Regions from separate parts of the Muriventricola aceti genome, predicted to be linked through region 4. Evidence: predicted binding sites of a transcription regulator. Region 4 holds the regulator's gene; each other region holds the start of a gene.
The links. Region 4 encodes Rex, which represses fermentation and respiration genes when NADH is low (regulators of the CRP and FNR family bind a similar motif). Its sites were predicted from a motif close to ATTGTTAANNNNTTAACAAT; they were not measured.
Positions count from the first base shown of each region.

Region 1: the regulator Rex is predicted to act here: its motif matches at 2,216-2,235, upstream of OCV64_RS06260 (acetyl-CoA C-acetyltransferase).
Region 2: the regulator Rex is predicted to act here: its motif matches at 1,747-1,766, upstream of OCV64_RS15375 (sn-glycerol-1-phosphate dehydrogenase).
Region 3: the regulator Rex is predicted to act here: its motif matches at 2,451-2,470, upstream of OCV64_RS01915 (acyl-CoA dehydrogenase).

Region 1 covers NZ_JAOQKF010000004.1:188,471-193,923, reverse strand. Annotated here, with positions in the region: gene OCV64_RS06270 (ABC transporter ATP-binding protein) at 1-154, shown strand, start outside; gene OCV64_RS06265 (hypothetical protein) at 129-2,174, shown strand; gene OCV64_RS06260 (acetyl-CoA C-acetyltransferase) at 2,422-3,678, shown strand; gene OCV64_RS06255 (hypothetical protein) at 4,074-4,292, opposite strand; gene tadA (tRNA adenosine(34) deaminase TadA) at 4,751-5,194, opposite strand; gene OCV64_RS06245 (DUF4177 domain-containing protein) at 5,184-5,360, opposite strand; gene spoIIP (stage II sporulation protein P) at 5,430-5,453, opposite strand, start outside.
Region 2 covers NZ_JAOQKF010000018.1:16,681-22,133, reverse strand. Annotated here, with positions in the region: gene OCV64_RS15385 (DeoR/GlpR family DNA-binding transcription regulator) at 14-775, shown strand; gene OCV64_RS15380 (DeoR/GlpR family DNA-binding transcription regulator) at 865-1,620, opposite strand; gene OCV64_RS15375 (sn-glycerol-1-phosphate dehydrogenase) at 1,841-3,094, shown strand; gene OCV64_RS15370 (ABC transporter ATP-binding protein) at 3,169-4,287, shown strand; gene OCV64_RS15365 (ABC transporter permease) at 4,306-5,453, shown strand, end outside.
Region 3 covers NZ_JAOQKF010000001.1:360,495-365,947, reverse strand. Annotated here, with positions in the region: gene acrA (acryloyl-CoA reductase electron transfer subunit beta) at 1-337, opposite strand, end outside; gene acrB (acryloyl-CoA reductase electron transfer subunit gamma) at 357-1,157, opposite strand; gene OCV64_RS01915 (acyl-CoA dehydrogenase) at 1,176-2,321, opposite strand; gene OCV64_RS01910 (3-hydroxyacyl-CoA dehydrogenase family protein) at 2,852-3,691, opposite strand; gene OCV64_RS01905 (hypothetical protein) at 3,940-5,453, opposite strand, start outside.
Region 4 covers NZ_JAOQKF010000012.1:109,454-114,906, reverse strand. Annotated here, with positions in the region: gene sigE (RNA polymerase sporulation sigma factor SigE) at 1-211, shown strand, start outside; gene OCV64_RS13145 (alanine/glycine:cation symporter family protein) at 413-1,867, shown strand; gene OCV64_RS13140 (redox-sensing transcriptional repressor Rex) at 2,039-2,707, shown strand; gene OCV64_RS13135 (S-layer homology domain-containing protein) at 2,704-3,810, shown strand; gene OCV64_RS13130 (hypothetical protein) at 3,903-4,058, shown strand; gene rsxC (electron transport complex subunit RsxC) at 4,499-5,453, shown strand, end outside.

The DNA of each region.
Region 1 (5,453 bases), on a different contig from region 4:
CACTCTGATTGTCCGGGGCAGCCCAGCGGACATCAAGACCAGGATGGCGGTGTATTCCCCCATTCTGATGGAGGCCCTGCCCCTGTCCCTGGAGGAAATCTTTATCTATGAAATGGGAGGTGAGGACTATGGGGTCCGCGACATCGTGCTTTAATTCCACCCTCTACCGCAAAACTATGACCCGCTTCTGGCCCCTTTGGGCCCTGTATGGGGTGATTTGGGCCTTTCTGATCCCACTGAACCTGCTCAATCAGTTTTTCTGGCTTCAGGAGCGATATCAGGGAGAGCTGGACCTTCAGTCCATGCTGACCTCCGCCGCCCTGGACATCCCCTATCTCCTGACTATGGGAGTGGCCCTCTCTCTGGTCTTTGGGGCGCTGGCCGCCATGGCCTCCTTCGGCTATCTATACAATAACCGGTCCGCCGCCATGATGCACGCGCTGCCCCTGCGGCGGGAGGCCTTGTTCACCACCCAGTATCTGGCCGGTCTGTCCTGCCTGCTGCTGCCCCATCTGGCGGTGGCTCTGGTGACGGCGGCCGCCGAACTGGCCTTTCTGCCTATGGAGTGCTGGGGAGAGGCGCTGGCCGCCCTGGCTGTCTGGCTGCTGGTTCAGAGCGGCACCGCTCTGTTTTTCTTCTCCTTTGCCGCCTTCTGCGCCATGTTTACCGGCCACATCCTGGCCCTGCCCGCCTTCTATGTCATTCTGAATTTTCTGGTCATGGTGATCTCCACCCTGCTGGCGGAGCTGATGAACCGCTTTTTCTACGGCTTCCCCGGCCGGGGCTGGGTGGGGGGCAGACTGGTAGAGTGGTGTACCCCCGTCTATCTGCTGTCCCAGGCCTGTAACTGGAATGTGGTCCAGACGGGGGAGAGCGGGGCCGCTGTGACTAGGGAGTGGGGTCTCGCCTCCCCCTCCACCGTGGCCATCTACGCCGTGGCCGGACTGGTTTTTGCCCTTTTAGCCCTGCTGGTCTACCGCCACCGTCATGTGGAATCCGCCGGGGATGTAGTGTCCATCCCCCTGGTCCAGCCTATTTTTAAATATGGGGTCTCCTTCTGCGCCGGACTGTGCTTTGGCACCTTTACCAGCACTTTTTTGGGCTGGCAGGCAGACGCCGTATTCCTCACCGCCTGTGTGCTGTTTTGGACCGTAGCTGGCTATTTTACCGCTGAGATGCTGCTAAAAAAATCCTTCCGGGTGCTAAACGCCTGGAAAGGCTGCGCGGCGGTGGCGGCCGCCATGGCTCTGTTATGCGCCGCCTGTGTCTATGATCTCTTTGGCGTGGAGAGCCGGATTCCCGATGCCGGCCAAGTCGCTTCCATCAATCTATCGGCAGACATGGGATACCCCATGGATATCAGCGGCTTCCATCTGTCCCAGATCACCGAGCCCGGCCAGATCCAGCAGGTCTTGGACCTCCACCAGGCCATCATCAATGAGAGGGACCGGAATGGAGCTGACAATTACAGCATATACGGTGATGACTACATCTTTTTCTATGTGACCTATACGCTGAAGGATGGGTCCACCCTGTCCCGTGAATATTCCAGCGTCCCCATCTTCCTGGATGAGTTGGACAAGGAGGGCTCTGTCACTCAGCTGGCCGACCAGTTGATCCAGAACCGCGGCCTGATCTCCATGGTGTATAATTTTGCCTCTTTCGAGGAACAGGGCCGGCTGGTGGAGGCCTATCTCACCGATGTCCGGATGCTGCCCAATTCCCTGTCCCCGGAGGGGGAAGATCGGAGCACCCTGTATCTGGACGGCGCCGCCGGGGAGGACCTGGAGGGCCTGTGGGAAGCGGTCAAGGCTGACTTTGCTGATGGGAGCATCGGCGTACGCTATCTCTTCAGCGACGAGGAGCGGTTGCGAAACACCTACCGCACCGACCTGCGTTTCCAATGGGAGCTGCCCCTTGAGGAGCAGCCCGGCCGCGGCGGCCAGTATGCCCCCGCCGCAGAGAGCAGTCCCGTCGGCCAGACTTATTCCTCCTCCCTCAGCATCACCCTGACACCCAACGCCAGCCGCACACTGGAATGGCTTCGGACGTTCAGCGGCCTGGGCTCCCAGTATGAGCTGGTCCTCCACGATGAGGAAACGGCTGTCGGAAGCGTTTCTACCGGAGATACCTCTGTGGCGCCCCCCTACCAGGAGGCCGTCCTTGCGGACTGAAGCCTTCTTCCCTCCCCCGGCTTAAAATAGAGCCGGGGGATTTTGTTAAAAAATTCACTATTTTACATAATTTTTGCCCTTCCGCTGATATAATTTTTGCGATTTTGTCAATCACAGGCAGGAAAGAGGCACCCTTGGGCAGAAAAATTGATTGCTTTTTCCCCTTTCCTCCGATATAATCAGAACAAGAGCGGAAATCGTGGGCGTCCCTCTGGACGCCAAATAAATTTTGGAGGTAACAGAAGCTATGAAAGACATCTACGTTGTCAACTGCTGCCGCACCGCCATCGGCTCCTTCGGCGGCTCCCTGAAGGATATCCCCGCCGCTGATCTGGGCGCTACCGTCATCAGGGAGGCCCTGTCCCGCGCCGGCGTCAAGCCCGAGCAGGTGGACGAAGTCATGTTTGGCTGCATCCTCACCGCTGGCCTGGGCCAGAATGTGGCCCGTCAGGCTGCCATCAAGGCCGGTGTGCCCACCTCCGTCCCCGCCTACACCGTGGGCATGGTGTGCGGCTCCGGTATGAAGTCCGTCATCGAGGCCGCCCGTACCATCATGGCCGGCGACGCCGACATCATTGTGGCCGGCGGCACCGAGAATATGTCCGCCGCCCCCTACGCCCTGCCTGCCGAGCGCTGGGGTGCCCGCATGGGTGACAAGAAGGTGGTAGACACCATGATCAAGGATGGCCTGTGGGATGCCTTTAATAACTACCACATGGGTACCACCGCCGAGAACATCTGCGACGTGTGGGGCATCACTCGCCAGGAGCTGGACGAGTTTGCCGCCTCCTCCCAGAACAAGGCTGAGGCCGCCATCAACTCCGGCCGCTTTGACGACGAGATCGTCCCCGTGATGGTCAAGCAGAAGAAGCAGATGGTGGAGTTTAAAGTGGACGAGTTCCCCCGCGCCGGCGTCACCGCCGAGGGTATCTCCAAGCTGAAGGGCGCCTTCCCTGTGGGGCCTGAATCCCCCGCCCCCGCCGTGGAGCACACCTTCGAGCCCACCGGCATCAAGGAGTCCGCTGACAAGGGCCAGCAGCGCGTCACCGCCGCCAACGCCTCCGGCATCAACGACGGCGCCGCCGCTATCATCCTGGCCTCCGGCGAGGCCGTGGAGAAGTACGGCCTGAAGCCCATGGCCAAGCTGGTCTCCTGGGGCCAGGGCGGCGTGGATCCCAAGATCATGGGCGTGGGCCCCGTGCCCGCCTCCCGTCAGGCCATGGCCAAGGCCGGCCTGAAGATCGAGGACATGGATCTGGTGGAGGCCAACGAGGCCTTTGCCGCCCAGTCCATCGCCGTGGCCCGCGAGCTGGGCTTCGACATGAGCAAGGTCAACGTCAACGGCGGCGCTATCGCTCTGGGTCACCCCGTGGGAGCCTCCGGCGCGCGCATTATTGTCACTCTGCTCCATGAGATGCAGAAGCGCGACGACGCCAAGAAGGGCCTTGCCACCCTGTGCATCGGCGGCGGCCAGGGCGTTGCCACCATCTTTGAGAAGTGCTGATTTTCTCTTCTCCCCTTTGGAAAAGCGGCCTGTGATTTTGGAAGGATCACAATATAGTATCGAGCGGAGCTCCGGGACATCCCCAGGGCTCCGCTCCTTTTGTCCCGTGAGTCTCCCCCCAAGAAAGCGGGAATTTCCGAGGTCCTTGGGCCTTTTCGTCTTTTTTACGAAAATTCTGGTGATAGATTGAAACAAGGGGAAAAATAAGGTACTCTAAAGGCAGAGTGAAACAAATCGGTCAAAGGGTCCATCCAATGATGGAGGGAGGAAACAGATGAACAAGATATAGAAACAGCTTCTCTATTACTGCGGCATTTTTCTTGTTATTTTCCTGAGTCATGTGGCTTGCTCCGGCTTTCAGGAAAAGGCACAGAGCACCCTATCAGCTTGTATACCTACTCCTTGACCTTGGGACCGGCATTGCCGCCTTTATCCTTGTATTGCTGCTGGTCCTGGGCCGGACGGCGCTGTGCTCCATACGGCCAGCGGAAAATTCCGTTGTCTGTAATGCGGTATGCTTCTTCGCGGCCGCGGGGTTTCTGTGGTGGCGGTTTTTCTATTTTGGGGAGGTAACCTTTATTTCCCTGCTGCTGCCTGTAAGCGAGCTGTTTCATGGGCTGATGACCCTGCTGCTGATGCGGAAAAAGAAAGTTCAGGGAAATGCTGACACAAGTATCCCCTCCCCATAAAAATCAAAAGGCAGGCCTGTAGTTGAACAGGCCTGCCTTTTCTTTTTCTGCGGGGCCGCTGACGAAAGCCCCCGGACGCCTGCTCCAAGGCGTCCGGGGGCTTCCGTTGAAAAAGAGGATCAAAATGAAACGAACTGTCTCTTGCAGATTTTATGATAAGAGAAACTTATTAACAATTCCAACGCAAGTTGTTACATAAGTTTTAAATCTCTCCTGGATCCAAAAATTTTGCCCAAAAAGGGGGAAAGACCAGCGGTCAAACCGCCGGTCTTCCAAAAAAATTGGAGGATAGAATGAAAAGATGCTCTTGCCTTGCGAGTATCAGTATACCCAAGGGTTATTACAAAAGTTATCCGCAGTTGTTACAAAACCTTTAAATCTTTTCAGCGCAGCGCCTCAAAAAACTTCTGAAGGACCGCTTCACACTCCTCCCGCAGGGGACCCCGATAGATGCGGGGATGGTGGTTGAAGCGTTCCTCGAACAGATTGAGAACCGAGCCGCAGCAGCCCGCCTTCTCATCTCCCGCTCCGTAGTAGATTCGGTCAATGCGGGCGTTGATGATCCCTCCAGCGCACATGGGGCATGGCTCCAACGTTACATAGAGGGTACAGCCGTGAAGACGCCAGCTTCCGGTCCTGGCGCATGCGTCCCGTATGGCCTCCAGCTCCGCGTGGGCGGTGGCGTCTCCCCGTTCCTCCCGCCGGTTGCGCCCCTCGCCAACGATTTCTCCGTCCCGAACAATAACACAGCCTACGGGCACATCCCCCTCTGCCTGGGCCTCCATCGCCAGCTCCAGAGCCCGGCGCATATACTGTTCATGATTCATCCTGAATCTCCCGCATGAACACCAGTCCCCCATTCACCTGTGCGCAAAACTGCCAGCCTTCCCGGCCCAGCGCATTCCACTGCTCCTCCGCTTCTCTCACCTTTTTCTTCTCGTCAAACCCCATAGATACCCTGATATCAGCTATTTTATATTCGTATTGCTTCATCCGTTTCACCCCTTTTCCCCAGTTTACACCAGGGGGGTGGTTTTCGCAACCGCTCTTTTCTCGGACTTCCTACCCCTCCTTCATGGCCAGCAG
Region 2 (5,453 bases), on a different contig from region 4:
AGAGGAAATGATTATGTCGAGAAAGGACCGGTTGCTAAACATCCTGGATTTCTTAAATGACCACAGCTTTGTCACCGTAGATACCCTGAGCCGCCACTTCTTTATCAGTCCCCCCACGGTCTATCGAGACTTAAGGGAGCTGGAAGAACAGATGTTGATTATCCGTGGCAATGGCGGGGCAATGCGCATCTCCGCTGACAGGACCAGTATGCCGCTGGACATCCGCCGGACCATCCACGCCAAGGCCAAAGCCGCCATCGCCCACCGGGCCATGGAGCTAGTCCGCCCACATACCTTTCTCTTTTTGGACGCCTCCTCCACCACTGGCTATCTCATTGACTGCTTCAGTCCCAGTTTGGATCTGACTGTACTCACAAACGGGGTTTCCGCCGCGGTACAACTTACACAGAGGGGGATCCGAACCTATTATACTGGCGGCCGCTTTTTTGGCAGTTCTACTGCGGCCGGGGGCAAGATATCCTATGACTCTTTGGACCGCTTTCATATTGATATGCTTTTTTTCTCCTGTTATGGTGTAGAGCCCAAAGGGGCCATTGTTGATCCCTCTGAGGAGGAAACGCTTCTGCGCCGCCACCTTCTTCGCCGGCCGATCACAAGCGTCTTTTTGTGTGATGGGAGCAAATTTGGCAAGGGATCCATTTTTCGGGTCGCTTCTTTAGATCAGGTGGACTATATGGTCACCGATTCCCCGCTCCCCCCCGCCTACCCATTGCCCCGTCGGGGCATCCTGGTCGCCTCTCAGGACGGAACATAAACAGGCGGCGGAGCGGATCACCCGGACAGGTGTTCCAGCTCCACCGCCTTTTTTGTCTCAAAACGCGCTTGATCCGCCCTTCTGCCTGTTCACTTCTCCTCAACTAAGATTATTTCCTTTTTGGGGGAAGGATAAGATTCTGGCACCGGGCTGTCGGTAATCATATAGTCTATCTCTGATAGAGACGCGATATTATATACCGCTGAGTGGCCAAATTTACTCCCATCGCATAGAAACACGCTGACCGCCGCGTTTTTCAGCAGGAAAGCCCTCAACTCCGTTTCTTTCTCTGAGGTATCCACGATCATTCCCTTCTCATTTACTCCTGATGCTGAGAAGAACATTACGTCGATATTAAAGTTCGCGGCTGTTTCAATGGCCATGGCCCCCCCCACAGAGGAGGAGCTTCCGATTACCTCGCCCCCAAGGCAGTAGGTTCGCAGGCCCAGGCTTTTCAAATGGGCGCCAGTCGTCAAGCTGTTGGTAATGACAATGATATCAGGACGCCCTTTTAAATAGTCGCACAGATAAGAAGCAGTGGTGGAACCGTCGAGAAAGACCACCATATTGTTAAGAGCAAATTTTACGGCCTCCCGGGCCAAAAGATTCTTTTTCTTGTAGTTGACGCTCTTTCGGAAGTCCACCGGAGCTATCACATTCTCCGTCGGAATGTGCATAGCTCCGCCGTGATTGCGAATGATCAGCTTTCGGCGGGCCAGCTCAGTCAGATCACGCCGGATAGTAGGCATACTAACCAAAAGGCTTTTGCTCAGTTCCTCTACCGTGGCAAATTCCTTCTCCGCCAGGACCTTTAGTAGTTTTTGATGTCGTTCTTCTTTCAGCATAGTCCCCTTCTCCATGAGCGAAAATGATTTTTTATTGTTCTATATTAACACTGTTGACAGAAATGCTCACTTCAGTTATTATAGTGGCTATAAAATATGTACAAATCACGAGCCATTTTCCTCCCTTTTGTTTATATATTAACAAAAGGAAATGTTGAAGTCAATGCGCTTGTCTTGTTTCCCTTTCGTTTCTGTTCGAATACCCAGGAGGTCCTGAAATGTGAAAATAGACGCCAACCATTTGAGCGGCCCCTGCTCTTGCGGCGGGGAACACCTCCTTGCGACCCAGATATGTGTCATTCAGGAAGGGGCTCTTTTCCATCTGGAGGAAATTCTTTCCAGCATTCCCGTTGTTGGAAAGCGTTGTGCGGTCTACGATGAAAATACTTACCGCGCCATCCCAAATTCCATACACCCTAGAGCGGAGCAGGAAATCATCCTATCCCCCTCTGGGCTCCATGCCGATGAGAACTCTACCGCCAGCGTGTTAGCTCGTCTGGAACCAGATATTCAAGTGATGCTGGCCATTGGCGGGGGTACTGTCCACGATATCACCCGCTATTGCTCGACGGAGCGGGGTATTCCATTCATTTCTATCCCTACCGCCGCCAGTTGCGATGGTTTCTGCTCCAATGTGGCGGCCATGACTTGGCATGGATATAAAAAAACGATACCCTGTCAGGCACCGCTCCTTGTCGTGGCCGATCTTGATGTGATCTCCGCCGCCCCCTGGCGGCTCACCGCAAGCGGGATTGGCGATATGCTGGGCAAATTCATTGCTTTGACTGATTGGCGCATCTCCCATCTCCTCACTGGAGAAAAGCTTTGCCCAGTCATCTATCAAATTATGGAGGATGCTGTTGACAGCATTTGGACCAGATGCCGCGACCTGCGCAGCGGCGGCTCCGCCGCTTACGAGGCGGTAGTCTACGGGCTTTTGATGAGCGGACTTGCCATGCAGATGATTGGCACCTCCCGCCCTGCCTCTGGAGCGGAACACCATGTATCCCATTTCATTGAGGTGGAGCCAGCGGCCCTGCGCACTCATAGCAGCGCTCTCCACGGAGAGAAGGTTGGCGTCGGCACGCTTCTCATCGCTCAGGAATATCAGCGCCTATCCCAGATAGAGAACATCGCCTCACTGGCGCTGCCCTATGCCCCTGTGTCAGATGAGCGGCTGATGGAAGTGTTTGGCCCCAGGCTTTTCTCCGCCTGCCGGGAGGAAAACCTCCATGACTGTCTGGCCCAGGTAACGCCGGAGCGGCTGATACAGCAGTGGCCTCAGATACGGCAAATCATTGCGAAAATCCCTCCCGCCGCTCAGATCCATCAGTTTTTAACGGACCTGAAGGCAAGTGCCTCCCTGTCTGACCTGGGCGTCCCTGAAGCGGCTCTGGAACTGATTTTGGAGGCCTCCCCTCTGATCCGGAACCGGCTCACTTTTATGCGCGTCCGGCGGATGATCCGCCATTAAAAGATAAAAAAGCAGATACAGACAAAAAGCAGACCGCCTGCCGGCCATGTGTGTATTTGAGAGGAGAATGTACTGTGAGTGTGACCATTTCGATCAAGCACGCCTTAAAGAAGTACGGGGAGAATGTGATAATCCCTGACCTGAACCTAGATATCAAGGAGGGAGAATTCTTCACTCTGCTGGGGCCCTCTGGCTGTGGTAAAACCACCCTGCTTCGGATGATCGCCGGTTTTAACTCCATCGAGGGAGGAGACTTCTATTTCAGCGATCGACGCATCAATGACCTGGATCCCGCTAAACGCAACATTGGCATGGTGTTTCAAAACTACGCCATCTTCCCCCACATGACTGTGCGTAAAAACGTGGAGTTCGGTCTGAAGAACAAAAAGCTCCCAAAAGCTGAAATTGCCTCCAAAACCGACGAGTTCATGAAGCTGATGCAGATTGACCAGTATGCCGACCGCCTGCCGGAACGTCTGTCTGGCGGACAGCAGCAGCGTGTTGCTCTAGCTCGTGCCCTGTGTATCCAGCCCGACGTTCTGCTTTTTGATGAGCCGCTCTCCAATCTGGACGCCAAGCTCCGGGTGGAGATGCGGACCGTCATCAAGAACATCCAGCACAGCGTCAATATCACTACTGTTTACGTCACCCATGACCAGGAGGAGGCCATGGCCGTTTCCGACCGGATCGCTGTCATGAAGGATGGCGTTATCCAGCACGTCGGAACGCCCAAGAATATCTACCAGCGGCCTGCCAACTTGTTCGTATCTACCTTTATTGGCCGCTCCAATGTGATGAACGCCAAGCTGGTAGTCGAGGGCGGCAGAACCTATCTGCTTACGCAGAAGGGGCATCGGGCCGAGATCCAGAACGTGATGGACCAATACCGCCAGAACCAGGACGTGATCATGTCCGTCCGGCCGGAGGAATTCCTGCTCACCCAGGATGCCACTGTGGATGGCATTGACGGAGTGGTGGATGACTGTGTGTTCCTCGGCCTGAACACACACTATTTTGTCCATTTGGATTCCGGCGAGGAAGTGGAGATCATCCAGGAGTCCTCTATCGACAGCATCATCCGCCCTGGCACTCACATTAAGCTGCAGCTAAACACAGAAAAAGTCAATGTGTTCACCGCCGATGGCTCCGCCAATATCCTCGCCGGCGTGTGCAACGACTGCGCTGCATCCTGACAGAGGAGGGCGCATAGTATGACAGTAAAAAAGAAAAAGTTTGAGCTATGGACGGTGGTCTCTCTGGTCCTGCTGGCCACCTTCCTGCTCTTCCTGGTCTACCCCATGTTTGGTCTGCTGAAGCAGTCAGTCATCACACCCGAGGGCCAGTTCTCCCTGGCGGAGTTCACCAAATTTTTCAGCAAGTCCTACTACACAGACACCATGGTCAACAGTATGCTGGTGACCGTCTCCGTCACCGCAGTCTCCCTGATCCTGGGCATCCCTATCGCCTATTTTTACTCCTTTTATAAGATCAAGGGCGCCAAAGCCCTGTTTGTCATCTCCATCTTGTGCTCCATGTCCGCCCCCTTCATCGGGGCCTACTCCTGGATCATGTTGTTGGGCCGTTCCGGCGTCATTACCCAGTTCCTGCTTGGTCTAGGCATTGACATTGGAAGCATCTATGGCTTTAAAGGTATCTTGTTGGTCCAGTCGCTCAAGTTCTTCCCCCTGGTGTTCATCTATATGAACGGCGCATTCAAGAATATCGACAACACCTTGATGGAGGCCTCCGCCAACATGGGCTGCACTGGTGTCAGCCGTCTGTTCCGCATCGTGCTGGCTCTGTCCATGCCCACCATCCTAGCCGCCGGCCTGATGGTGTTCATGCAGGCCTTTGCCGACTTCGGCACCCCTATGCTCATGGGCGAGGGCTTCCAGACCTTCCCCGTGCTGATCTACAACCAGTACCTGGGTGAGGGCGGCCAGAACTTCAACTTCGCCGCAGCCCTTGCTATGATTGCGGTCATTATCACCGCTGTGGTCTTCGGCATTCAGAAGTTCGCCACCAGCCGCTTCAAGTTTTCCATGAACGCCCTGCACCCCGTGGAAAAGAAGGACGCCAAGGGCCTGTCCGGTTTCCTGATGCATCTGTACTGCTATGTGCTGGTGGCTGTGGCCTTCCTGCCCCAGCTGTACATTATTTACCTGTCCTTCCGCAACTGCTCTGGCGCAGTCTTCAAGCCCGGCTTCTCTCTGGGCAACTACGAGGCCGCCACCAAGAAGCTGCTGGGCCGCTCTATTAAAAACACCACCGTTATGGGTATCCTGGCACTGGTCATCATCATCGTGATTGCGGTGCTCATCGCCTATCTGGTGGTCCGCCGCTCCAGCGCCCTGAACAA
Region 3 (5,453 bases), on a different contig from region 4:
CGATGTTGGTGGCGCCGATCAGCATGACCTCAGGCTTGTACTCCTGGATCACGTCGCAGATGACCTTGGTGTAGCCGTCAGTGGTGTAGTTGGCCAGCAGGGGGTGGTCGCAGACATACACGCCGTCAGCGCCGTAGCCGCCCAGCTCCTTGGCGATACCCTCGATTTCGTGGCCCAGCAGAAGGCCGTACAGCTTCTCGCCCAGCTCGTCGGCCAGCTTGCGGCCCTCGGAGATCAGCTCGAAGGAGGTGGGCATCATTTTGCCCTGACGCTGCTCGCAGAATACCCAAACGCCGCCCTTGAATTCTTCGATGGCAGCACTGTTGTAGTTAGACATATTCTTAATCTCCCTTCTATCAGATCAGGTGCTTGGCGGCCAGAATGCCGGCCAGCTTGTCGCAGGTGGCCTTGTCGGCGCCCTCCAGCATCATGCCCACGCCCTTCTGAGGGGGAGTGAAGGACTTGAAGATGTTGGTGGGGGAGCCCTTCAGACCGATGGTGGTAGGATCGATGAGGGGATCGTCCTTCAGGGTGTTGTAGTCAAAGATCTCATAGGGCTTGGAGTAGCACTCATAGATACCGCCCACGCTCATGTAACGGGGAGCGTTCAGCTCCTTGATGCAGGTGATCAGGCAGGGGGTCTTGACCTTGATGGTCATATAGCCGTCCTCCAGCATCCGCTTGACGGTGATGGTGTCGCCTTCCTTGGTGATCTCGGCGGCGTAGGAAACCTGGGGCAGGTGCAGCTTCTCAGCGATCTGGGGGCCGACCTGGGCGGTATCGCCGTCGATGGCCTGACGGCCGCACAGCACGATATCCTCGTCCTCGACACCAATCTTGTTGATGGCGGCGGCCAGGATCTGGGAGGTGGCGTAGGTATCGGAGCCGCCGAACTCACGGGCGGACACCAGAACGGCGCGGTCAGCGCCGCGGGCCATGACCTCACGCAGCATGGACTCGGCGGGAGGAGGACCCATAGAGACGATTACGACCTCGGCGCCGGTCTGCTCCTTCAAAGTCAGAGCGGCCTCGACGGCGTTCAGGTCGTCGGGGTTGGTGATAGCGGCCATGGAGGCGCGGTTCAGAGTACCATCGGGATTGACGGCCACCTTACCGGAGGTATCGGGGACCTGCTTGACACAAACAATGATTTTCATTTCGATCTGCCTCCTAACTTATTTCACACCCAGAGCACGGGAGATGACCATGCGCTGGACCTCGGAAGTACCCTCGTAGATCTCGGTGATCTTGGCATCGCGCATCATGCGCTCCACGGGGTACTCACGGGTGTAGCCGTAGCCGCCGAACAGCTGGACGGCGCGGCGGGTCACGTCGGAAGCGGCCTCAGCGGCGAACAGCTTGGCCATAGCGGAATCCATGCCGTAGGGCTCGTGGTTCTGCTTCTTCACGGCGGCGGCGTACACCAGGTACTGAGCGGCCTGCATCCGGGTGTGCATATCGGCCAGCTGGAACTGGGTGTTCTGGAACTGGGACAGACGCTTCTTGAACTGCACGCGCTCCTGGGTGTACTTGACAGCCTCGTTCACAGCGCCCTCGCCCAGGCCCAGAGCCTGCGCGGCGATGCCGATACGGCCGCCGTCCAGGGTCTGCATGGCGATCTTGAAGCCCTGGCCCTCCTTGCCCAGCAGGTTCTCCTTGGGCACGACGCAGTCCTCAAAGATCAGGTCGCAGGTGGAGGAGCCGCGGATACCCATCTTCTTCTCGTGCTTGCCCACAGAGAAGCCGGGGAAGTTCTTCTCCACGATGAAGGCGGAGATGCCGTGGTTGCCCAGAGTCTTGTCGGTCATAGCGAAGACCACCAGAGTTTCGGCTACGGTGCCGTTGGTGATGAAGCACTTGGAGCCGTTGAGCACATAGTCGCCGTTCTCATTCTTTACGGCGGTGGTCTGCTGGCCGGAGGCGTCGGTACCGGCGTTGGGCTCGGTCAGACCGAAGGCGCCGATCTTCTTGCCGGAGAGCAGGTCAGGCAGGTACTTCATCTTCTGCTCCTCAGTGCCGTGCTCAAAGATGGGGGCGCAACACAGAGAGGTATGGGCGGACACGATGACGGCAGTGGTGCCGCACACCTTGGCCAGCTCCTCAACGCACATGGCGTAGGACAGCACATCGCCGCCGGCTCCGCCGTACTCCTTGGGGAAGTAGATGCCCAGCATGCCCAGCTTGCCCATCTTCTCTACGGTTTCCATAGGGAAGCGCTCTTCCTCGTCGATTTCCTCAGCCAAGGGCTTGACCTCGTTCTCGGCGAACTCGCGGTACATCTTGCGGACCATCTCTTGTTCTTTCGACAGATGAAAATCCATTTTTTAGTCCTCCTAGTTTAAATTACTTTGCAATCATCCTTAAACGCCCGGGAGGCGCGCCTTTCTTGACCGGAGAGAGCCGGCCCCGGGGGCAGACGATACATGGTCGGGACGCCGCGTTTGACGAATATTGTTAGAAATTTAACAATAAAAACCGGAAAAAAGCGCAACACAGGAAAGGATCCTGGCGTTGCGAACCATATCAAACACGGCTAAAATCCACTTACAACCCAGATTATAGCTGTTTTTCAGGGGTAAAGCAAGGGGGACATATCTGGCAAATTTAACAGTTTTTCCATATCGGATTTGTCGGAAACGGGAAAATATGCGGAAGTTGCCTAAAAGATTGGCGTATGTTGACCGGCTGCGATTTCGCTGCCCTTTCAGGGCGCCGGGGGGCCGGCCCGTGGTCCGGCTGGATTGGGGGGCGGAGAAGGTGCCTCCGGAAAAGAAGGCCCGAAGTGCCGCTCTTTTTTTGACATATAAAACTGCCCCCTCCGGCTTGGGAGGGGGCAGCTGGATGGGGCGATTTACTTGCTGTAATCGTAGAAGCCCTTGCCGGACTTCTTGCCCAGCAGGCCGCCGCGGACCATCTTCTTCAGCAGAAGGGCGGGGCGGTACTTGGGGTCGCCGGTTTCGGCAAACAGGGTGTCCATAATGGCCAGACACACGTCCAGACCGATGAAGTCGCCCAGAGCCAGGGGGCCCATCGGATGATTGGCGCCCAGCTGCATGGCCTTGTCGATGTCGGCCACAGAGGCGACGCCGGTCTCAACCAGGCCGATGGCCTCGTTGATCATGGGGATCAGGATCTTGTTGACCACAAAGCCGGGGGCCTCGGCCACCTCGACGGGGTCCTTGCCGATGTCCTGGGACAGCTTGTAAATGAAATCAAAGGTCTCCTGGGTGGTGTTGGCTCCGCGGATGATCTCCACCAGCTTCATGGAGGGCACGGGGTTGAAGAAGTGCATTCCGATGACGGGGTGCTTCAGGCCGTTGCCCATCTCGGTGATGGACAGAGAGGAGGTGTTGGAGGCAAAGACAGTTTCGGGCTTGCAGAAGCCGTCCAGCTCGTTCAGAAGCTCCTTCTTGGTGGCCATCTCCTCCTTGACGCACTCAATGACCAGATCGGCGTCGGCGGCCTCCTCATGGGTCTGGGGGATCAGAACGTTGGCCATCAGGGCATCCATAGCCTCCTGAGCCATCTTGCCCTTTTCGACCCGCTTGGCCAGGGACTTGCCCAAGGTATCCTTGTGGCGCTGGGCGGAGGCGGGGCTGCTGGCGTACATCAGGACGGTGTGGCCCTTGGCGGCAAAGACCTGGGCGATGCCCCGGCCCATGGTGCCGGCGCCGAACAATGCGACTTTCATACTGTGTTCCTCCTAATTAAAATAAGTAAAATGGTGCCAGATCCGCTGGCGGGGGTCGGCCGGGGAAACCCGGCCCCGCTCTTATGGACCCCAGTATACCTGTTTTTTTGTGCAAACGCAAGAGGAAAGGGGGGGAATATTTTAAACAATATTTTTTCCGTGTAATTGGGCAAAGCCCTGAAAAAATGCAGCTTTTTCAGTTTTGACCTGCATATCTTGCCGGAAAGCTGCCGTTTGTTGCCCTGCGGTCAGTTGAACATATTGGTAAGGACGATGCGCTCCACGGTGTCCCCATCAAAGAAAAACAGGATCGCCGGGCCCAGCCCCTGGGAAAACTCCAGCTGGGACAGGTCGGAGACCTGCTCCGGGTCGTGGCCGCTCCAGGGCAGATAGGCCAGCAGATCAGGCTCCTCCGGATACTGTCCCCAGTAGTCGCCGGTGAGAGCCTCTGGATAGGCGGCCAGCACCTCCGCCCGGCTGGCCCCTACCCGGATGCCCCGGGGGGTGTACAGGTCGGACATGGAGGCCTCCAGGGTGTGGATGGAGTCGGCGTCGTCTGCCGCGCTGTGATAGCACAGGGCGGTAAAGGAACCCTCTGGGTAGTTGGCGGAGACCCGGTGCCAGTAGTCGCCGGGGTTGTAGATGGGTTCATAGCCCTCCAACTGCTCCGTCTCCCAGCTCCCGGTGTCCAGGCAGGAGAAGGACAGATCCATCCCCGGGCCGATAGGGGTGTTCCAGCCGTCCCGGAGGAAGGTCACATCACCGCTGAGTAGGCCATAGGGGGCCTCATAGACGATGGCCTGGATATCGCGGCTGGGCTGCGTGGGGGCGACGCCCAGCACCTGGGTGGGTATGCCCTCCCCATCCAGCCGGAGGACGATGAACTGGGTGTCGGCAGAGAAGAAGTCCCAGGAGCCGGGGTCATTCTCGTCTGCACGGTGGAGCGTATAACGGGATATGACGATCTCGTAGACCGCTGCTGCCCCGCTGTCTGTGGGGACCTCCCCGACATAAGTGACAGGGCCAAGTCGGACGTCCCCCTCCCGGGGGGCGCTGGGCTGGTCGGAAACAAAATACCACCGGCCGTTGGGGTATTGGCCGTCATACCAGTCCCGGAGCAGGGTGTAGAGGGCCTCGTCCGGCTGCTGCGGATCGGCCCCTCCGCCGGCACTGTCTATCTCCGCTTTTGTGCCCATGCTCCAGCTCTGGATCTGGATGGGACGCTCTCCGCTGTGGTCAAAGAGGAGGGAGGCCGCAAACCACAGGTCATCTCCGCTGTCCGCCCGGGCCTTCAGCTCATAGACTGCCTCCCCGTCATAGTTTCTGTCCCGGTACACCCCGTCCGCCGGGGCTAGGGATACGATCTGCCACAGGGCAGAGGTGTTCAAGGCGTTCCAGGGGTTCCGTTCATGCCGGGTAAATTCCTCCAACCATCCCCGGCTCTGATAGTAGACGCCAATGGGCAGGTCCTGTTCGGCAGTATACCAGAAGGTTTCATTGTGGTCGGGGACCCACTGGACGGGGGAGCCCTCATAGGAGCCGTAGTCTTGGTTTTCCGTAAAAATATCTACGCCGCCAGGGGCCATCAGGGGCTTTTTTTCCTCCCAATAGGCGTTGTAGTCCCGGTAAGCTTGGGAGCTTTCATCCCGGATGTCCCCCTCCACCGGCCACACCCAGGAGAAGTCGCCTCCGTCCAGACGGATGACCCCGGCCTGGCCGCTGCTGTATGCCTGGTGCGCACTGCTTCCAGTGTAGAGCAGGT
Region 4 (5,453 bases):
GGACGTGGACCGCCAGCTGCTGCGCCAGGCCATGGACCGGCTGGAGCCCCGGGAGAGGCAGATTATTACCATGCGCTTTGGGCTGGACGGCCGCCCAGAGCGGACACAGAAGGAGGTGGCGGACCAGCTGGGCATCTCACAGTCCTATATCTCACGGCTGGAGAAGCGGATCATCGCCCGGCTGAAGAAGGAGATCGTCCGCATGATGTGAGGGCAAACTGTACAGAAGCTGGCTGCTTATCGTTGACCATTTTTATAAATTGTGAAAAACCTCTGGTAAAAGTCGGAGAGATGTGGTATAGTAAGGCCGAGAAATATCCCAGGAGATCTGAGGGGCGGAAGACTTTGATTTCCTGGGATATGTTCTGCTTCGCGCAAATTATGACAGGAAGAGAGAAAGGGAGATGTCGTTATGTATGATGCGTTCGCGGGCTTAATCAGTCAGATCAGCGGTTTCATGTACAGTTACCTGTTGATCGTCATGCTGCTGGGCGTAGGCCTGTACTTCACCTTCCGGAGCAAGTTTGTCCAGCTGCGCCTGCTGCCGGAGTCGATTCGCGTGGTAGGAGAAAAGACGGGGGATCAGCACTCGGTTTCCGCATTTGAGGCGCTGATGGTATCCACAGCCAGCCGCGTGGGTACCGGAAATATTGTAGGTGTGGCCAATGCCATCGCCATCGGCGGCTATGGCGCCGTGTTCTGGATGTGGCTGATTGCCATTGTGGGAGGCGCGACTGCCTTTGTAGAGAGCACGCTGGCCCAGATCTATAAGAAAAAGGACCCGGAGGGCGGCAGCTATGGTGGTCCGTCCTACTACATTCAGGCGGCTCTTAAGAGCCGGGTGCTGGGCGTTGTCTTCGCCATCGCCCTCATCGCCACCTATGCCGGTGGTTTCAATATGCTGGCCTCCTACAACCTGATTAGCAGCTTTACCAGCTATGACTTCTACGCCAGTGCCGGCACCTTTACCCTGGGCGGCAAAGAGTACAGCGTTGTGGCCGTGGTGGGCGGCGTGATCCTGGCCATCCTGGTGGCCATCTGTGTACTGGGCGGCGGCAAGCGGATCGTCAAGGTTACCGGCGTTTTGGTCCCTGTCATGGGTGTGTTGTATATCCTGATGGCCCTGGTGGTCATGGTGATGAATCTGAATATGATTCCCAGTGTCCTGGGCCGCATTTTCAGCGAGGCATTTGATTTCGGAGCCATGTTCGGCGGTGCCGTGGGCTTTGGTTCCTCGGCCATCATGCAGGGAATCAAGCGTGGCCTGTACTCCAACGAGGCCGGTGTGGGTTCCGCCCCCAACGCCGCCGCGGCCGCTGACGTATCCCACCCCGTCAAGCAGGGATTGGTCCAGATGCTGTCCGTCTTTATTGACACCATCCTGGTCTGTACCGCCACGGCCATGATGTGCCTGTGTACCGGCATCGATATCAAGGGCGGACTGGAGGGTGCGCCCCTGGTCCAGGCGTCTCTGGCTACTACCTTCGGCGCGGTAGGCCCCTACTTTATCACCTTTGCGCTGCTGCTCTTCGCTTTCACTACCCTGCTGGGCAACTTGTTCTACTGTGAGGGCTGTTTGAACTACATCGCTAACCGCAAGCTGGGAAGCGTGCCGATGACTGTGTTCCGGCTTATCGCTTGCGGGCTGGTCTTTGTAGGGGCCCAGTTGTCCTTTGGCTTGGTCTGGGACCTGGCCGATGTGCTGATGGGCATTATGGCCATCATCAACCTGCCGGTCATTGTCATTTTGGGCCGTACAGCTATGCGGGCCCTTCAGGACTACATGGAACAGCGCAGGGCGGGCAAGAACCCTGTATTCAAAGCCTCCAGCATCGGCCTGAAGGAAAAAACTGATTTTTGGAACTGAATCTGGCAGGCTTTCTGCCAATAAAAGGCCCAGGGACGACGAATCGTCCCTGGGCCTTTTGAGTCGTAAAAGGATTTGACACAAGGGGGGGCAATCAGGTAAACTATATAAAAACATCATATCCAGTGGCCTCCGCTGTATAGGGGAGGTTGTGCAGATGAGGCGAAAGCTATGAAACGAAATACCCGAGTATCAACGGCGGTGATACGCCGCCTGCCCAGATACTACCGACAGCTCTCAGAGCTTCAGGAGTCCGGCGTTGTCCGGATATCCTCCAATGCCTTAGGGAAATCTATGGGACTGACCGCTTCTCAAATCCGCCAAGATTTGTTCTGCTTCGGTGGTTTTGGGCAGCAGGGCTATGGATATAAGGTGGACAGCCTGAAAGAGGAGATCGGTGATATTTTGGGCATTAATCAGGGCCATACCATTGTGGTGCTGGGGACCGGCAACCTAGGCCGGGCTATCATAGAAAATTTTAAATTTTCCAGTAACGGCTTTCAGCTTTTGGCCGCTTTTGACGTAAATGAGCGGGTGGTGGGGACCAGAATCGCTGGGGTGCCTGTCTATCATGCGGATTCCCTGGAGGCCTTTTTGGGGGAAAACCAAGTGAGCGTAGGCCTGCTGACAGTGCCCATCGCCGCTGCCCAGGAGATGGGGGACCGGCTGGTGGCCGCCGGAGTTCGCGGCATCTGGAATTTTACAAACTATGAGATATCCTGTGTTCGGGATGATGTGGTGGTGGAATCGGTCCATTTTTCTGACAGCCTTTTGGCTCTGAGCTACATGATTACCCAGCGGGAGGATCGGGAGGAAGAGAAGAAGGGGGAGCCACAATGAGAAGGCCTGTGATCGGCCTGCTGTGCGGTGTGATGCTGCTGGGTATGCTGGCCTGCGGCGCTTATGCCCTTTCGGGGGGCGACAGCCTGATCAGCCTCAGCTATCTGACCGGGACTTTTGTGCCCAAGGCTGTGTCTACTGGAAACGAAGCTGCGGAAAAAGCCTTACAGGGCACTTACGAGGAGAGCAAAAAAGGCCTCGATAACCTGCATCAGGGCTATCTGGCGCAACTGGCCGGCGAAGAGAGCGGCGCATACAGCGCCACGCTCCAGGCCAGAGATTGGTCGGATGGCGATGAGATGACACTGACCACTGGGGCTGGAGTCATGTTGATGAACGGAGCCGCCTCCGTTTCTCACGACGGGGCTTTCATAGATGTGACAGACGGAATAGAGCTGGCCTCCGGGGCCCGCCTGACCTCCGGACACCGCTACCTGGTGGGAGAGAATACTGTGGCCAGTGTAACGGTCCTGTCCGGGGCGGCCCAGTTGGGGCTCCAGGGCGTCTATGCCCTGGAAGACGGCAGAGAGGATCCGACGCCCTTCTATGATGTATGCCAGACGGATTGGTACTACGCTCCCGTAGATTATGTGTACCGAAACACACTGTTTTCGGGGATGGACGAGCACCACTTTGGACCGAGTTCAGCTATGAACCGAGCTATGCTGATGACGGTGCTCTACCAGATGGCTGGAGCGCCGAAAGAGGAGCTGGAGCGCGCCAGTGTCACCTTTGCCGACGTGCCGGAGAGTGCCTGGTATGCCCCTTATGTGAAGTGGGGCGCGGAGCAGGGAATTACAGCTGGAACAGGAGCAGACACCTTCAGCCCGGAGCAGCAAGTGACCCGCCAGCAGGTGGCGGCGCTGCTGTACAGCTTCACCACGAGTTACCTTGGGCTGGAAGCGGCTGAGGGGGCCGACCTGTCCGGGTATCAGGACCTGGGGCAGGCCAGCGACTGGGCTCATAATGCCCTGTCCTGGGCTGTGGCGGAGGGAATCATCAGCAGTTCTTCTGCCGACAGCCTGACGCTCAGTCCACAAAAGAGCGCTAACCGGGCTGAAGTGGCCACGATGCTGCGTGCCTTCGCGGAAAAAATTATCTGACATAGGCAGAACCCATCCGCCCCCTCCGCATATGATGAGATTGAGAGCGGCAAACAGCCCCTCTCAGAACTTCATATCAGGAGGTACTTCAAATGGGGTGCTGCAATAACGGTTGGGGCGGCGGAGGCTGCCTGTGGATCATCATTCTGATCATCATCCTGTTCTGCTGCGGCGGCTGGGGCAATAGCTGTGGCTGCAACAATGGCTGTGGCTGTAACAATAACAACGGCTGCGGCTGTGGCTGCTGACCAGGCGATCCAGATTGATTGGGAGGCGCGGACCTGAGAGGGCCCGCGCCTCTTTTATGGTCAACGCGGACAAGCCTGTGCCTGGGGTGCGGCTATGGAAGAGAAGGAAATGCCGGTGGGGTGAAATCCTTTGGGAGAGGGGGAAGAATGCTCGGGAAACAGGTCGTTTTTTTCGAAATCAATCTTGCAATTTTTCCATAAAAGGTGTATGATAAAGCCCGCAAGCAGAACCGACGGACTTGTTTTACAGGAGAAACGGGGTCCGGCGGGTTTTGTCGTGCGTCCGCTGAACTCGGACGCCGCGGGGCATGGGTATGATAGAGGGGCGGGGTCCCCCAGTGGTTTCCAGTTCCTGTCAGGAGGGAAGAGGGGGACCGTATAAAATGCGTGTCCAGGCTCCACAGTTCCAGCGATTGCAGTATAGGGAGGTCGAAATCTGAATGAGTAAATTTCTCAAACGTTCCGCGCAAGGTGCGGGAGTCCCTCATGAAAAAAGGACTTCCAACCTTGAAACGGTAGTGATGCCGCTGCCGTCTAAGATCGTTCTGTCCATGGGACAGCACATTGGCGCTCCGGCTGCCCCCGCCGTGGCCAAGGGCGATCAGGTGTATGTAGGTACCGTGGTAGGCAAGGCCGGAGGCTTCGTGTCCAGCGACATCCACTCCGGCGTATCCGGCACCGTGGACAGCATCGTCACCATTACCGCTCCCAATGGCGCGGCCCAGACCGCCGTGGTCATCATTCCAGACGGGGAGCAGAAGGTGGACCCCGCCGTGGCGCCCCCGGTGGTGACAGACCTAAAGTCTTTCCAGGACGCCATCCGGGCCAGTGGCCTGGTTGGACTGGGCGGAGCCGGCTTCCCCACTGCGGTCAAGCTGGCGCCTAAGAATCTGGATGAGATCGACACTCTGGTGATCAATGGCGCTGAGTGTGAGCCGTACATCACTTCTGACAACCGCTGCCTGATCGAGGACACCCACTTCATCCTGGGCGGCATCAAGGCAGTCATGAAGTATCTGGATATCAAAAAGTGCGTCATCGGCATCGAGGGCAATAAACCCCAGGCAATCGCCAAGATGAAGGATGCCATTGATATGCCCGGTGTCGAGGTCAAGGAGCTGCCCTGCCGCTATCCCCAGGGTGCTGAGAAAGTCCTGATTGAGAATTGCACCGGACGGGAAGTTCCCTTCCCCGGTCTGCCCTCTGACGTGGGGGTTATCGTCATGAACGTTACCTCTGTGGCCTTTGTGGGCAAGTATCTGGAGACCGGCATGCCTCTGGTCACCAAGCGCCTCACGGTGGACGGCGACATCGTCAAAGAGCCCAAGAACGTCGAGGTCATCATCGGCACTCCTGTCCAGGAGCTGCTGGATTTCTGCGGCGGCTTTACCGACG